Regions from separate parts of the Alicyclobacillus acidocaldarius subsp. acidocaldarius Tc-4-1 genome, predicted to be linked through region 1. Evidence: riboswitches for the same ligand, from Rfam matches in the RefSeq annotation. Region 1 holds a riboswitch; the other holds the start of a gene.

What was found. Region 1 has a riboswitch for FMN ahead of TC41_RS10445 (DMT family transporter). Riboswitches for the same ligand answer to the same signal wherever they lie in the genome.
Region 2: another riboswitch for FMN. It lies ahead of ribD (bifunctional diaminohydroxyphosphoribosylaminopyrimidine deaminase/5-amino-6-(5-phosphoribosylamino)uracil reductase RibD); the one in region 1 lies ahead of TC41_RS10445 (DMT family transporter).

The regions. Positions count from the first base shown of each region.
Region 1 covers NC_017167.1:2,172,797-2,180,210, forward strand. The annotation lists gene TC41_RS10430 (type I phosphomannose isomerase catalytic subunit) at 1-770, opposite strand, end outside; gene TC41_RS10435 (2-hydroxyacid dehydrogenase) at 758-1,759, opposite strand; gene TC41_RS10440 (anti-sigma factor family protein) at 1,864-2,379, shown strand; gene TC41_RS10445 (DMT family transporter) at 2,485-3,468, opposite strand; FMN riboswitch at 3,671-3,808, opposite strand; gene TC41_RS10450 (Gfo/Idh/MocA family protein) at 3,863-5,026, opposite strand; gene TC41_RS10455 (Gfo/Idh/MocA family protein) at 5,048-6,091, opposite strand; gene TC41_RS10460 (sugar phosphate isomerase/epimerase family protein) at 6,107-7,075, opposite strand; gene TC41_RS10465 (sugar phosphate isomerase/epimerase family protein) at 7,100-7,414, opposite strand, start outside.
Region 2 covers NC_017167.1:963,411-970,824, reverse strand. The annotation lists gene ribH (6,7-dimethyl-8-ribityllumazine synthase) at 6-473, opposite strand; gene TC41_RS04370 (bifunctional 3,4-dihydroxy-2-butanone-4-phosphate synthase/GTP cyclohydrolase II) at 512-1,702, opposite strand; gene TC41_RS04365 (riboflavin synthase) at 1,718-2,371, opposite strand; gene ribD (bifunctional diaminohydroxyphosphoribosylaminopyrimidine deaminase/5-amino-6-(5-phosphoribosylamino)uracil reductase RibD) at 2,374-3,489, opposite strand; FMN riboswitch at 3,597-3,743, opposite strand; gene TC41_RS04355 (APC family permease) at 3,760-5,142, opposite strand; gene TC41_RS04350 (zinc-binding alcohol dehydrogenase family protein) at 5,312-6,343, shown strand; gene TC41_RS04345 (hypothetical protein) at 6,384-6,617, opposite strand; gene TC41_RS04340 (DMT family transporter) at 6,700-7,414, opposite strand, start outside.

The sequences.
Region 1 (7,414 bases):
CGTTGCGCCACGCGGACGCGATCGATCGTGAAATACGGGCACGAGACCAGTCGCACCATTTCAAACCCGGGTTCGTCCACCACCGCCATCGGCTTTGGCTCGGGCGGCTCTGTGCCGTAGGCGATCACGTCCGCCGCCTTTTCGATGTGCAGCTCGCGCGGTTTGCCGTTGGCATCGACCCGATCCCAGTCGTACACGCGGTACGTCACGTCGGAGGTCTGCTGCACCTCGAGCACCTTGGTGCCCCGGAGCAACGCGTGCAGCGTGCGGGACGGCACAAAGACGAGATCGCCCTTCCGAATGGGGCGATAGGTCAAGTAATCGCGCACCCGGCCCTCCCGCACGGCGCGAAGGTAGGTCTCCCGGTCGGGGAACGAGTGGCCGAGAATCACCCGCCCGTCCGGCGGAGCGTCGAGCACGTACCAGGCCTCCGTCTTGCCGGCGTCGCCCTCGTGGGCTTCCGCGTAGGCGTCGTCCGGATGGACCTGAACCGACAGATCATCGTGGGCTTCGATGAACTTGACGAGCAGCGGAAACCGCTTCTGGGGCGAGTGCCGGCCGAGATAGGCTTCCGGATAGGTCTCGACCAACTCCTGCAGCGTCTTGCCATCGAGCGGGCCGCCATCCACCACGCTCATGCCGTTCGGATGTGCGGAGATCACCCAGTATTCGCCGATGGGGCGATCCGTCGTTACCCCAAACATCGGCTTCAACTCATCGCCGCCCCAGATCCGCTCCATGGCGACCGGCTTACATTTTACAGGCCACATGTTGATCCCTCCTCTTCCAGGCCTTTCAGTTCCGGCACGATATACGCATCCTTCGGCCGGCCCTCTAGCACGGCAATCAAGTTGTCGATGGCGAGATCGAGCATGGCGGTTCTCGTCGCTTGCGTCGCCGAGCCGATGTGAGGCACACAGACGACGTTGGAAAGAGAGAGGAGAGGGTGATCCGATGGAACGGGCTCCTGGCGATACACGTCGAGCCCAGCGCCGCGGATCCAACCTTCGCGCAAGGCTTGAACCAATGCGTCCTCATCCACCGTCTTTCCACGCGAAAGGTTGATGAAGATGGCGCTTGGTTTCATCAACCTGAATCTATCCTGGTTCATGAGGTTCTCGGTCTCCGGTGTGAGCGGCGTCAGCAAGACCACGAAGTCTGAAGCCTGAAGGAGATCCGGCAGGTCCGCGTAGCGCGCGCCGAACGCCTGCTCCACGTCGTCGTGGCGGGATCGCGCGTGGTATAGGATGTTCATGGAGAATCCGAACTTCGCGCGTTTGGCGAGCGCGCGGCCGATGCGGCCCATGCCCACGATGCCGAGCGTCCGGTGATGCACGTCGACGCCGTAGAGGACCTCTTCGTCGCCCTTCTTCCAGTCGCCTCTGCGGACGTAGGCGTCCAACTCGACAATGCGGCGGGCCACTGCGAGCATGAGCGCCATGCCGAGATCGGCGACGGTGTCGTCGAGCACATGCGGCGTATGTGCGCCGAGGATGCGCCGCCTCCGCATGGCGGCGAGGTCGAAATGATCATAGCCCACGGAGGCCGTGGATGCCACCTTGAGATGCGGCGCCTGTTCGAGGAGCGTCTCGTCGACGCGCGTGCCGAATGTGATGAGCCCCACGGCGTCGTGAAGCGCAGAGAACAGTTCGGCCTGCGAGAACCGCTGACCTTCCTGCGGGCAAGCCACGTCGCCGAAGCGGGACAGCTTCTCGCGTTGCGCCGCGCTGAGCGGCTTGGTGGAAACAATGCTTGCCATATGCGCCCTCCCTTTGAATGCCGTTGCCAGTTTCACTGTACCTTGAACGGCGACTCGAAGAAAGGGCTTCTCAATCGCGCTGGATCGTGGTTTACTGAAAAACGATGGGGTATGGATTCCGTCAAGAGGGTGAGAACCATTTGGACAACCCGTCCATCTGTTCCTATTGCGTCGATTACGCGCTGAACGAACTGAAAGACGAGCTGGTGAAGAAGCGATTCGAACGCCACCTCGCCACGTGCCCAGCGTGTCGCCGCGATGTCGCGGAGTTTCGCGAGCTCATCACAATGTTTCAGCCGAAGGGACAGGCCGATGAAGAACACGCATCGAAGAAGACGACCGTGAGGAGCGCGCAGATTATTGCCTTTCCCGCGCAACCCAAGGAGGACTTGCAGCCTATCTCGGCCAAGGGGTATGTGCGGCGCAAACGGCTCACCGCCCTCAGCCTGAGCTTTGCGCTTCTCCTCATGAGCTTCGTAAGCCTCGCGGGCGATCACGGCCGATACTCGAAGGCGTTTGGCACCTCTGCGTGGCACAGGATTTCGCACGTGTCTCGGGCCATCGTGCATCGAGGCGAGGAAATCACGGACAAGTGGCATTGGAAGAAGGGCCTGTTGTAGTCAGCGGCGGCGGATCTCCTCAAGGGAGAACCGCCGCCTTTGCTCTCGATACTCGCCCTTCCTCGGTGGAACGTGCATGGACCGGCGGACGATGACATCTTCCGCTCAGGCCGCCGTGCCCGCCGACGCCTCCCGAACGCTCCTCTCACCGAGATCCGAGCTATCCGCCATGCGCGAGAGCGCGTACACCGCCATCCACACGAGCGCAAAGCCCACCCACTGGGCCGCATGCACCGTCTGATTCAAGAATAGCGCGTTCACCGCGAGTCCCGTGGCCGGAAACGCGAGCTCCGCCAACGTGGCATACGAAGCCTTGACGCCACCAAGCCCCCGATAGTACACCAACAGGCTGAGCAGGCTCGGCACCACCGTCTGGTAGATCAGGTTGCCCATCACAGCCCAGTGCCCCAAGCCGTCTGCCACCCGGGACCAGTTCGGGTGACCGAAGAGGGTGAGCGCCACGAGAAGCGGCAGCGCGGATCCGAAGCGAAGGGCCGTCATCGTGGGAAACGAAACCTTTCGCATCACGCGCTTGCCCATGACGGTGGATCCGCCCCACAGAAACGCCGCCCCGAGCGCACACAAGCCGGCCCACGCGCTCGCATGGGTCAAGGAGGGCCATGTGAAGCCGAAGGTCAGGATGTACGCGCCTATGAGAGCCACCGCGAACCACGGCCAATACGCGCGCCGGACCCGCTCGCCCAGCACGATGGCGGCCAACAACAGCGCGAACACCGGCTGAAGCTTCTGCAAAAGCAGGACCTCATTCACGGCGTCGGATCGGATGCCCACGGCGAGCCCGACGTTGAACAGGATGGAGGCCACGGCCGAGCCGCCCCACGCGACAAACAGGACGGCGAGCCAATCCGCGGCGCCGAGCTCCAGCCATTCCCGCCGCCTGCGGACGAGCACCGGGATCGCGTAAAGCGCGAGCAACACGTGCTCGAAGCAGACGATTTCAATCGACGTGAACCAGTGCTGAAGCGCGAGAATGAAAAGCGCGTCGAGCCCCCACAGCGCGGCTCCGCACGCGATGAGCCAGAGCGAACCGTGGTTGCTCGCGCGAGACGAAGTGGATAAGTCCTTCACAGGGCGTCCCTCCGCGTTCTATCGTTTCTCCGGAGGAACCCTGGGAGCACATGGAGAACTGGGTGCCGCAAACGCGCGAAGCCCCGAGGAACCTTCGTCCCCCGGGGCTGTTGGACCGCAACAAGACACGGCGTACGCCACGAGCGCACACCGAAGGCTGTCTCTCACAGCCATGACGGCGCACCTGCGCGCTGCGACCACCGCGAACCTTCTCCCATCCGGACTTTCACCGTCGGCTTTGGAATCTCACCAAATCCGTCGCCACAACGTGGCGAGTCGCGGGCTTAGGCCAAAGGCCATCACCGCCGGTCGGGAATTTCACCCTGCCCCGAAGGTTCCTGTTCACTTGTCGCCATTGTACTGCAAATTCGTAAGTCCGTGCAAGGCCGTCCGCTCAGCGGTACTCCACGTTTTCCCACGACCTCGACGCCGCGGCCTTCTCGACTGCCTCCAACACACATTGATTGCGAACGCCGTCCTCGAAGTCGGGCTTCACAGGCTGGTCTTCGACCAAACCCTTGAAAAACGCGCCAAACAGGTTCAAAAACGTGTGCTCGTAGCCGATGATGTGCCCCGCGGGCCAGTACCGCTCCGCGTACGGGTGTAAGGGTTCCGTGCAGTTGATGCGGCGGAACCCTTGCAATCCCGGCTCGTCGCTGTGGAAGTAGACCTCGAGCCAGTTCATGTCCTCGAGGTTCCAGCGAAGAGATCCCTTCTCGCCGTTAATCTCGAACTGATTGCCGTTTCGATGCCCGCCCGCGAAGCGCGTGGCCTCGAACACGCCCATCGCCCCGTTGTCGAAGCGGGCGAGGAAGGCCACGGCGTCGTCCACGTCGACGTGCCCCGTGCCGCCAGACGCTCTCGCCTCAAGCCCGCCGGCCATCTCGCCCAGGGGCCGCTCCTTGATAAACGTCTCCATGCAAGCCGCGACTTCGCGGATTTCGCCGACCAAAAACCGGGCGAGATCCAGAATGTGCGCCGCGATGTCGCCGAGCGCTCCCGATCCCGTCACGTCCTTGCGCAGGCGCCACACGAGCGGAAAGTCGGGGTCCATGATCCAGTCCTGCAGATACTGCGCCCGCACGTGGTAGATCCGCCCCAGGCGCCCGTCGTCGATCAGCCGCTTCGCGAACTGTACAGCCGGCGCGTACCGGTAATTGTGGCACACGAGGTGACGGACACCTGCCGCCTGCACCGCGTTGCGCATGCGGACAGCCTCGTCCACCGTCATGGCGAGCGGTTTCTCGCAGATCACGTGCTTGCCGTGCTCCGCCGCGGCGATGGCGATCTCGGCGTGCGCGTTGTTCGGCGTCACGATGTCGATCACGTCGATGTCGTCGCGCTCCACCAACCGCCGCCAGTCCGTCTCGTACGACGCGAAGCCGTACGCCTCGGCCGCCCGCCGAAGCGGCTCCTCACTCCGCCCGGCGATGGCCTGCAGCACCGGCGTGACGGGGAGCTCGTCGAAAAAGAAGTCGAGGTCTCGATACGCGTGGCTGTGGGCTTTGCCCATGAATTGATAGCCCACCATGCCGATTCGAATCGAACGCTTCGGCATCCCGATTCCTCCTATCCCCGCCTACAGCCTCACGGGTTCGCCCCGCTCCGCGGATTCGTAGAGGCCGTTCAAGATGCGCTGCAGCTTGACCCCCTGCTCGGCCGTGGACAGCGGCGGCTCGCCCGTCAGGCACGCGTCAACCCAGCGGCGGATCTCGCGCTCATAGGGCGAGATTTCCGGCAAGTACGCAGGCGTGACGTCGATGAGCGCGCCGTGCTTCTCCTGGTAGATTTCGAGCGGGAAGACGTTGGCGCCGCCCACATCGCCCATCAACTTCACATTCATGACGTCGCGCTCCTTCACGTTCGCCGCGAACGCCGACTCGATGACGAGCGTCGCCCCATTCGCGAATTGAATCATGCCGCGCGCCATGTCTTCCACGGTGAAGTGTTCCCAATCCCAGTCGCCGAGAAGCCCGACGCCCTTGCGCGTGCCGAGCTTTTGATACGTTGCCCCCCACACCATCGTCGGCTCGGGGTAGCCCATGAGGTACAGCGCCGTGTCGAGCATGTGGCAGCCGATGTCGATGAGCGGCCCGCCGCCCTGCAGCTCCTTGTTCGTGAACACGCCCCAGCCCGGGATGCCGCGGCGCCGCACCGCGATGGCCGTGCCGGCGTAGATCTCGCCGAGCTCCCCTGCGTCGATGAACCGCTTCAGGCAGTCCACCTCGCTCGTGTGCCGATAGTGGAACCCGTACGACAGGTGTCTCCCGCTCTTCTTCGCCGCTTCCGCCATCGCCTGCGCCTCTTCCACCGTCATGGCCGGCGGCTTCTCACACAGCACGTGACAGCCCGCCTCGAGCGCCTTCACTGTCGCATCCTTGTGGAATTTGTTGGGTGTGCAGACGCTCACCACGTCGAGCTCTGCCTTTTCCAGCATCTCATCCACGGTCTTGAAAAAGTGCGGAATGCCCCACCGCTTGGCCGCCTCTTCCGCGCGATCTACCGCCACATCGCAGACGGCCACGATTTCCACCTGTTCTCCGCACTTCTTGTAATTGGGGATATGCACCTGCTGGGCAATGCCGCCCGCCCCCACGATACCGACGCGAATCTTGTCTGTCACTTCGATGTCCTCCTCTTAGGCCCACCACATCTGCTGAAGTTTTTCGCGGATCACGAGCGGCCGCAAAAACGCGACGGCCTTCTGGAATCCCTCTTCGATGGACATGAGGCTGTCCTCGTGCTCGATGGAGATGACACCGTCGTACCCGTTCATCTGCAGGGCGCTCAAAAGATCCGCCCAGGTCTGCTGATCGTGTCCATAGCCTACCGTGCGGAAGATCCAGGCCCGTTTCAGCTCCTCGCGGTACGGCTTCGTGTCGAGCACGCCGTCGCGCGCCACGTTGTGCTTGTTGAAGCCCGTGTCCTTCGCGTGCACGTGGAAGATGCACCGGTGCGGCGCGAGGGCATGCACAGCCTCGACGGGATCAATCCCCTGCCAGAACATGTGGCTCGGATCAAAGTTGATGCCGATTTGCTCGCCGCACGCCTCGCGCAGGCGCAGGAGCGTCTCTCCGTTATACACCACGAACCCAGGGTGCGCCTCGATGGCGATGCGCACGCCGTGATCGGCCGCGAACCGGTTCATCTCCGTCCAGTACGGAATGACTTTCTCCTTCCACTGCCACTCGAGCACGCGCGAATACTCCTCTGGCCACGGGCAGGTGACCCAGACGGGATTCTCCGAGCGCTCCGATTCTCCGGGGCAGCCGGAGAACGTGACGACCGTCTTCACGCCGAGTTCCGCGGCCAACCGGATGGTCTCGCGCAGCTCCTGATCCGCCTTCTGGCGCACCTCCGCGTTCGGATGGAGCGGATTGTTGTGGCACGAGAGCGCCGAGATCTCGAGCCCGCGCGAGGTGATGGCGTTGAGGAATGCGGACCGCTTCTCCGGAGAGGCTAGGAGCGCTTCCCGATCGCAGTGCGCGTTTCCGGGGTAACCGCCTGTGCCGATCTCGACCGCATCCACGCCCGCCGCGGCGACGTGATCGAGCATCTCTTCGAACGGCATTTGGCTGAAGAGCACGGTGAAAATGCCGAGTTTCATACAACAGCCTCCCTTCGTGCCGCGTCACAGACGCGACTGCAAAAATTGGAGCGAGGTGGCGATGGCCTCGAACGGATCGCCCGGACAGACGTCCTGTTCGACGATCACGTACCGCACCCCTGCTTCCGCGGACGCCTGGAAGATGGCATCCCAGGGGAGCACGCCCGTCCCTACCGCCGCGAAGTGCCCATCCGGCGTGGCGTCTTTCGCGTGCAGGAGATCCAGGCGTCCGCGATAGCGCCGGATGATCTCGACGGGATCGAACCCCGCGTGATGCGCCCAGTACACGTCGAGCTCGAGGCCCGCATCGGGCACGCGCCCAAGCAGCCAGTCGAGCGC
Region 2 (7,414 bases), 1.2 Mb from region 1:
GCGCCCTAGGCGCGCAACGCCCGCCGCAAAGTGGCCATCTCGATGGCCCCGAGCGCGGCCTCCGCGCCTTTGTTGCCGGCCTTGGTGCCGGCGCGCTCAATGGCCTGCTCGAGGGTATCCGTGGTCAACACGCCAAACATCACGGGAACGCCCGTGTCGCGGCTGACCTGCGCAATCCCCCGCGCCGCCTCACCCGCGACGTAATCGAAGTGCGCAGTGGCGCCGCGGATCACGCAGCCCAGCGCCACCACCGCGTCATACCGCCCGGACTCCGCCATCCACCGGGCCACCACCGGAATCTCGTACGCGCCGGGCGCCCAGGCGAGTTCAATGTGTTCCTCGGATACGCCGTGGCGCCTGAGCGCGTCCAGAGCGCCCTCGACCAGCTTGCTCGTGATAAACTCGTTGAACCGAGACGCCACAATGCCAATGCGCAAATCCTGTCCGATGAAGTTCCCCTCATACACGCGCACGTGTCATGCTCCTCTCTCGAACGGTCATCCCGCTCTTCTCACAAGTTCAGCAAATGCCCCAGCTTGTCCCGCTTGGTGCGCAGATACGCCTCGTTGTACGGATTGCGGTCCACCTCGAGTGGCACGCGTTCCACGACTTCGAGCCCGTGCCCCGCGATGCCTTTGATTTTGCGCACGTTGTTCGTCAAAAGGCGCATCTTGCGGATGCCGAGATCGCGCAGAATTTGGGCGCCGATGCCGTAGTCGCGCAGATCGTCGGCGAAGCCGAGCCGGTGGTTGGCCTCCACCGTGTCCAGACCCTGATCCTGCAGCGCATACGCCCGGATTTTGTTCAACAGGCCGATGCCGCGCCCCTCTTGGCGCAGATACAACAAGACACCCTTGCCTTCGCGGGCTATCTGGCGCAGCGCGGCGTGAAGCTGAGGCCCGCAGTCGCAGCGCAGGGATCCGAACGCGTCGCCCGTGAGGCACTCGGAGTGCACGCGCACGAGCGTTGGCTCGCCGTCGGAGACATCGCCCATGACGAGCGCGATGTGCTCCTTGTCGTCGATCTCGCTCTCGTACACCACGGCCCGAAAGTGGCCATACATCGTCGGCAACTCCGCTTCAGCCGCGCGGCGCACGAGCTTCTCCGTTCGCTTGCGATAGGCGATGAGATCTGCGATGGTGATAAGTTTGAGCCCAAACCGCTCCGCCACCTGCTCGAGTTGCGGCAGGCGCGCCATGGTGCCGTCTTCGTTCAGAATCTCGCAGATGACGCCGACCTCAGGCTCCCCGCAGAGGCGGGCGAGATCGACCGCCGCCTCGGTGTGGCCTGCACGGCGCAGCACGCCGCCGGGCTTGGCGACGAGCGGGAACACGTGGCCAGGCTTCCGGAAGTCGTCCGGGCCGGTGTCTTCCGACACAATCGCAGCGATGGTCTCGGCGCGCTCGAACGCGGAGATGCCCGTGTGCGTGGTGACGAGATCGACGGAGACGGTGAAGGCGGTGCCGTAGTTGTCGGTGTTGCGCTCGTACATGGCCTCGAGCCCGAGCCGCTTGGCGCGCGCTTCGGTGATGGGCACACACAAAAGCCCGCGGCCGTGCGTGATCATGAAATTCACCACGTCCGGCGTGGCGCGGCTGCCGAGCGCGACAAAGTCCCCCTCGTTCTCGCGGTCCTCGTCGTCTACGACAATGACGACGCGGCCCTGGCGCAGATCATCAAGCGCCTCTTCGATGGTGTTCATCCTCCATGCCCCCTCTTATCGCAAAAACCCGTGCCGCGCCAAAAACGCCGCATCGATGCCGCCTGAAGCACCCGCATCGCCGCGGTACGTCAAGAGCCTCTCCACGTACTTGGCGATCACGTCGCACTCGATGTTGACGGTCTCACCCTCGCGGATCTCGCCGAACCGCGTGACCGCCTGCGTGTGCGGGATGATGGACACCGAGAACCTGTCTTTCTCAGCGCGCATAATCGTGAGACTGACGCCATCCACGGCCACGGATCCTTTGTCCACCATGTAGCGGGCGAGGGACGGATCGACGCGAATGACAAGCACGCGCGCCTCCCCGTCCGGATACACGTCCGTCACGTGGCCAATCCCGTCGATGTGCCCCGTCACGATGTGGCCTCCGAACCGCCCATCGGCGCGCATGGCGCGCTCGACGTGCACGCGGCCGCCGGGCTGAAGCCCGCCGAGGTTGGTGCGCCGCAGGGTCTCGGGGACCGCCGTGGCGGTGAACAAGCCGCTGCCCACCGTCTCCACCGTGAGGCAGACTCCGTTCACAGCGACGCTGTCACCGACCCGCAGGTCGTCCATGAGAAACGGCGCCTCCAACGTAAAGGTGGCCCCGCCGGTGTGGCGAGATACCGCCGCGAGGCGCGCAGTTCCTTCCACAAGTCCGGTGAACATGCTCACACCTCCTCACGATAGTGAATTCGCCCTGTGAGGACGAGATGGTCACCCAGCCATTCGCTCCTCACGCTGTGAAGTTGAACGGCCTCGGCCATCGACTGGGTGAAAGCGCCAGCGAAGGCGGGCAACCCGCTCGCGAGGAGCTTGGGCGCCACATACACGCGCACCTCGTCGATGAGTCGGCTCTGAAGAAGCGCCGACGCAAGCGTGGGCCCGCCCTCCACCAGAAGGGCATTCGCCCCTTCCGCTGCGACGGCCGAAAGCGCCGCGTGCAGATCCAGGTGGCCGTCCCGCTCGGCCACCGGCGCGATGCGGACGTCGCCCTGTTCCGCGAGGCGCCTCGCGGCCGGAGCGGAGGCCATGCGCTCCGACGTGAGGAGAACCGTGCGCCCGGGCGCCGCCAACAGCCGCGCGGTCGGCGGCGTGCGAAGCCGCGTGTCGAACACCACGCGAAGCGGCTGACGATCTCGCCTTGTCCCCGTGGCGAGATCCCTCGCGGTCAACTCGGGATCGTCCGCGAGGACCGTGCCGACGCCGACGCCGATGGCAGGGATGATCTGCCGCAGCCGATGCACGTCCTCGCGCGCCGCGAGTCCGGTCACGTACTGGCTGTGGCCACTCGATGCGGCCACGTGCCCGCTTAGCGTCATGGCTACCTTGTACACCACGTAAGGGCGACCGGTCTCGACGCGGTGAAAGAAGTGGCGGTTCAGTTCGCGCGCCTCCGCTTCGAGCACGCCGACCGTCACCTCGATCCCGGCCTCCTGCAGGCGCTTCACGCCGAGCCCGGCCGTGCGCGGATCCACGTCCAACGTGGCCACCACCACGCGCCGAACGCCTGTGGCGAGGATGGCGTCCGTGCAGGGCGGCGTCCTGCCGTGATGATTGCACGGCTCGAGCGTGACGTAGAGCGTCGCGCCTCGCGCCGCCTCCCCCGCCATGCGCAGCGCATGCACCTCGGCGTGCGGCGTGCCCGCCATCAGGTGTGCGCCTTGGCCCACCACCCGCCCGCCGTTCACGACGATGGCGCCGACCATCGGGTTTGGGGACGTCTGGCCTTCGCCCAGGCGCGCCACCTCAAGCGCCATGTGCATGTACCGCTCGTCTTCGGTCATCGGCCATCTCCCCTTATCCGCCCATGAAAAAGCCCCTGACCATCAGGGGCGAATGGGCAAAAGAGTCTCGGCAAGCTGCGAAAGCGCACGACGTGCGCCAACGCGCCGCCATCCTTCTTTCATCCGGACTATACCGTCGGTACTGGAATCTCACCAGTTCGTGCCTTTCGGCTCGTGGACTGACCGAGTCGTGCGCTCGGATCACCACCGATCGGGAATTGGCCGTTAGGCCTCACCCTGCCCCGAAGGATTGCGCGTTGCGTTCCGGATTCAGTTGTTGTCTTCCATCATGGACGATTCGCGGCCGGATCGCAAGTCCCGGCGCCGCTCAAGATAGCCGAGCGCGTACACGAGCGCGATGGCGACGAGAACGGCCGTCCGGATGAGATCGCCAGGCGCCTGTTCGACGAGCGACAAGCCCACGCCGCAGAGCGCAATCAGAGGCGGCAGCGGCCAGAGCGGCATGCGAAACGGCGCCTGGGCCGATCCGCGGCGCACGCGGTGCACGATGGCCGACACCGCCACCAGCAGGTACATGGTGACAATGATCACGCCGGTGAAGGTGATGAGGTTGTTCAAAGACGTGAAGTAACACAACAGCGCGTTGCCCACGCCGAGCAACACAAATCCCCACTTCGGCACGCCGCGCCGATTCATGCTCGCGAAGAATCGGTTGACGGGTCCTGGCCAACTCCCGTCCCGCGCGGCATCCAGATAGATGCGCGCGTAGGCCAAATTGCCCGTGAGTCCGGTGTCAAACATGGCGATCACGACGCCGACGAGCAAGATGGTGGTCCCGGTCTGGCCCGCGGCCGACTGCGCGATGGACACGAGTGGCAAGTAAGACGATGGGATGACGGTGAACGACGTCTGCGGCACCGCGAGCGTCGCCGCCATCACGGCGAGGACCTCGACCACCACGCTGACGATGGCAGCCAAAAGGACAGAGCGGGGCAGGACGCGGCGGGTCTCGACGGTCTCTTCCGCGAAGTAGAGCGGCCAATCGTAGCCGTTGAACGCAAACAGCGCCGGCACCACCGCGGCCAGAAGGTCCTGCCCGTTCACAGACTGCGGGGCGTGATCGACCCGGATGGGATAGGTGAGGCGCCCGAGGTACGCGAGCGGATGCTGCGCGTGCGCAAACGCCAGCGCCGTGAACGCGAGGATGACCGCGAGCTCCAGCACGAGCATCGCCGTCGCCACGGCGCTCGTTGCGCCGATGCGCTCCAGCGAAAGCCAGGTGACGAGGGCCATCATGGCGACCGCCGTCCAGTTGACCGGGAGCGCCGGGATGAGCGCGTGCAAGTAGGAGGCGGCGGACACGAGGATGCTCGCGGTGATCACGACGCCGAGCACGAGAAAGAGAAAGACGGCGATGAAGCCAAACGGCTCGCCCAGCACGCGCTGCACGATGCGGTACGCACCGCCCGCACCGGGATATGCGGACCCGAGTTCCGCGTAGCAAAACGCCATGGACAGTGCGATGCAGGCGCCGACGAGAAAGGCCCAGAACACGCCCGTGCCCGCCTGAAACAGGGCCGTGTTGTAGACGAGAAAGACGGACGTGGTAGGCGAGATGGCAGCCACGGCGATGGAGAGCACCTGGCGCAGCCCGAGCGACCGGCGAAATCCTTGACCTTCCGAACGCACCACGACATCTCCTCCCCAGAAGCGGCGGGCAATCACGCGCCGCGCTTGAACAAATTCGTAGTTCGAGTATACCGAATTCCCGGACGATTTTGCGGGATTTTGCGTTGAACGAAAGGGAAGTGTATAACTCTTTGTGAGTGGTACGCGTTTGATCCTGGCTCACGAGGAGGCGATGCCTGTGGCGAAGATGAAAGCGGTAGGCCTGTATCGATACCTGCCCATCTCGGATCCGGAGAGCCTGCTGGACCTGGAGGTGGAGCGCCCCCGCCCGCAAGGGCGCGATTTGTTGGTGCAGATCCAGGCTGTCTCCGTGAATCCCGTCGATACAAAGATCCGCGCGCCAAAAGACAGGGTGGAATCCACGCCCAAAATCCTCGGCTTTGACGCCGCTGGAATTGTCGTCGAAACGGGGCCGGAGTGCCAGTGGTACAAGCCAGGCGACGAGGTGTTTTACGCCGGCAGCAACGTGCGGCAAGGCACGAACGCGGAGTACCACCTCGTCGACGAGCGCATCGTGGGCCGCAAGCCGAAGGCGCTCAGCTTTGCCGAAGCCGCCGCACTCCCGCTGACGAGTCTGACGGCCTGGGAAGCGCTAGAGGATCGACTCGGGTTCTCGCTCGACCCCGGCGCGAATCGCGGCACATCGCTGCTCATCATCGGTGCGGCTGGCGGCGTGGGCTCCATCGCGACCCAGTTGGCCAAGCGCGCCGGGTTCACGGTCATCGGCACGGCGTCCAGGCCGGAGACCAAGGAATGGGCCTTGCGGCACGGCGCGGATCACATCCTCGATCACACGCGCCCCTTCCGGCCGCAGCTCGAAGCGCTCGGCTTCCGCGACGTCGACGCCATCCTCTGCCTCAACTCCACCGACAAGCACTGGGAGCCGATGGCGGACGTCATTGCGCCACAGGGCAAGATCTGCTCCATCGTGGAGACGAGCACGCTGCTCAATCTGGAACTCCTGTTTGGCAAGAGCGTGACGTTCGCGTGGGAACTGATGTTCACGCGGCCGCGGTACCAGACGGCGGACATGGCCAGACAGCGCGACATCCTGAATCGAGTGGCCGATCTCGTCGACGCGGGCGAGATTCAAAGCACCATGACGGAACACCTGTCGCCCATCAATGCGGAGAATCTGCGGAAGGCGCATGCGAAGATCGAATCCGGCAGGACCATTGGCAAAATCGTGCTCTCGGGATTCTGAAGAAGGCACAGGGAGCGAGCGCCTTTGCGCTCGCTCCTTTTCACGGCGCGGAAGGAGGGTCTGCGGCGGATGAGATGGCGGATTGCCCGCGGAGCCACTGGCGAAGCGCCATGAGAATGGCCACTGCGATGAGGGCTGTGACGGGCCCCCAAGTCACGTAGACGGTATCGATTGACAGGTGTGCCGCCGCCCAACCGATGGCGACCGAACTCGCCGTCACGACGATGGATGTGAAGGTGTCCGACATGCTCAAGACCCGCCCGTTATAGTCCATATCGGTCAACGAAACCCGCAAATTTGGTTCTATTCCACTCAGGTCTGAAGGGTTTGAAAACCGCTGACATGGAGCAGCACCGTCACATCGACGCGCGCTCCATTTCCGACGCGGTGACCGTCTTCGCCTGCCCCCGGTGTTGACCGAGGAAGAGCGCCAGGAGGATCATCGCGCCACCAGCGTAAAACAGCGCAGACGGCCGTTCCCCAGTGACGACAACCGAAATCAGGACGCCAAACACGGGCTGCAGATACAGCGTGATGGCCGCGCTCGCCACGTCGTGATCCTGCAGGACGAAAATCCAGATCAAATAGGCCGCGGCGGTCGCGAAAAACGCGAGAAATACGAGGCTCCAAAGGCTCACCGGCGTGACGTGGTGCGGCCAGGCATGCCCCGTCCACGCATACAGCGGTATACAGCCGATGCCTGCGGCCAACAGCATGATGGAGGTCGCGCTCGCCGCGGAGACGTCGGCCGTCAGCCTCCCCGAAATGGCGTTGTAGATGGCGTAACAGGCGACGGCGCCGAGCATGAGGAGATCTCCCAAAAGGTAGCCCGCAAACCCGGGCCTCGGGCAACCGGCAACCACCCACGCGCCTGTGGCCGCCAACATCATGGCGAACCATCTGCGCGGGCCAAGCGGCGTCCGAAACGCGAGCGCCGAGACCACGAGGGTCAGAAGTGGCTCGAGCGCAATCGACACCGCGCCGAGCGCCGGCGACGACGCGCGGATTCCCTCCGTCTCCATGGTCACAGGGAGCGTGAAGCCGAGAAGGCCAAGGAGCGAGATGCGGAGC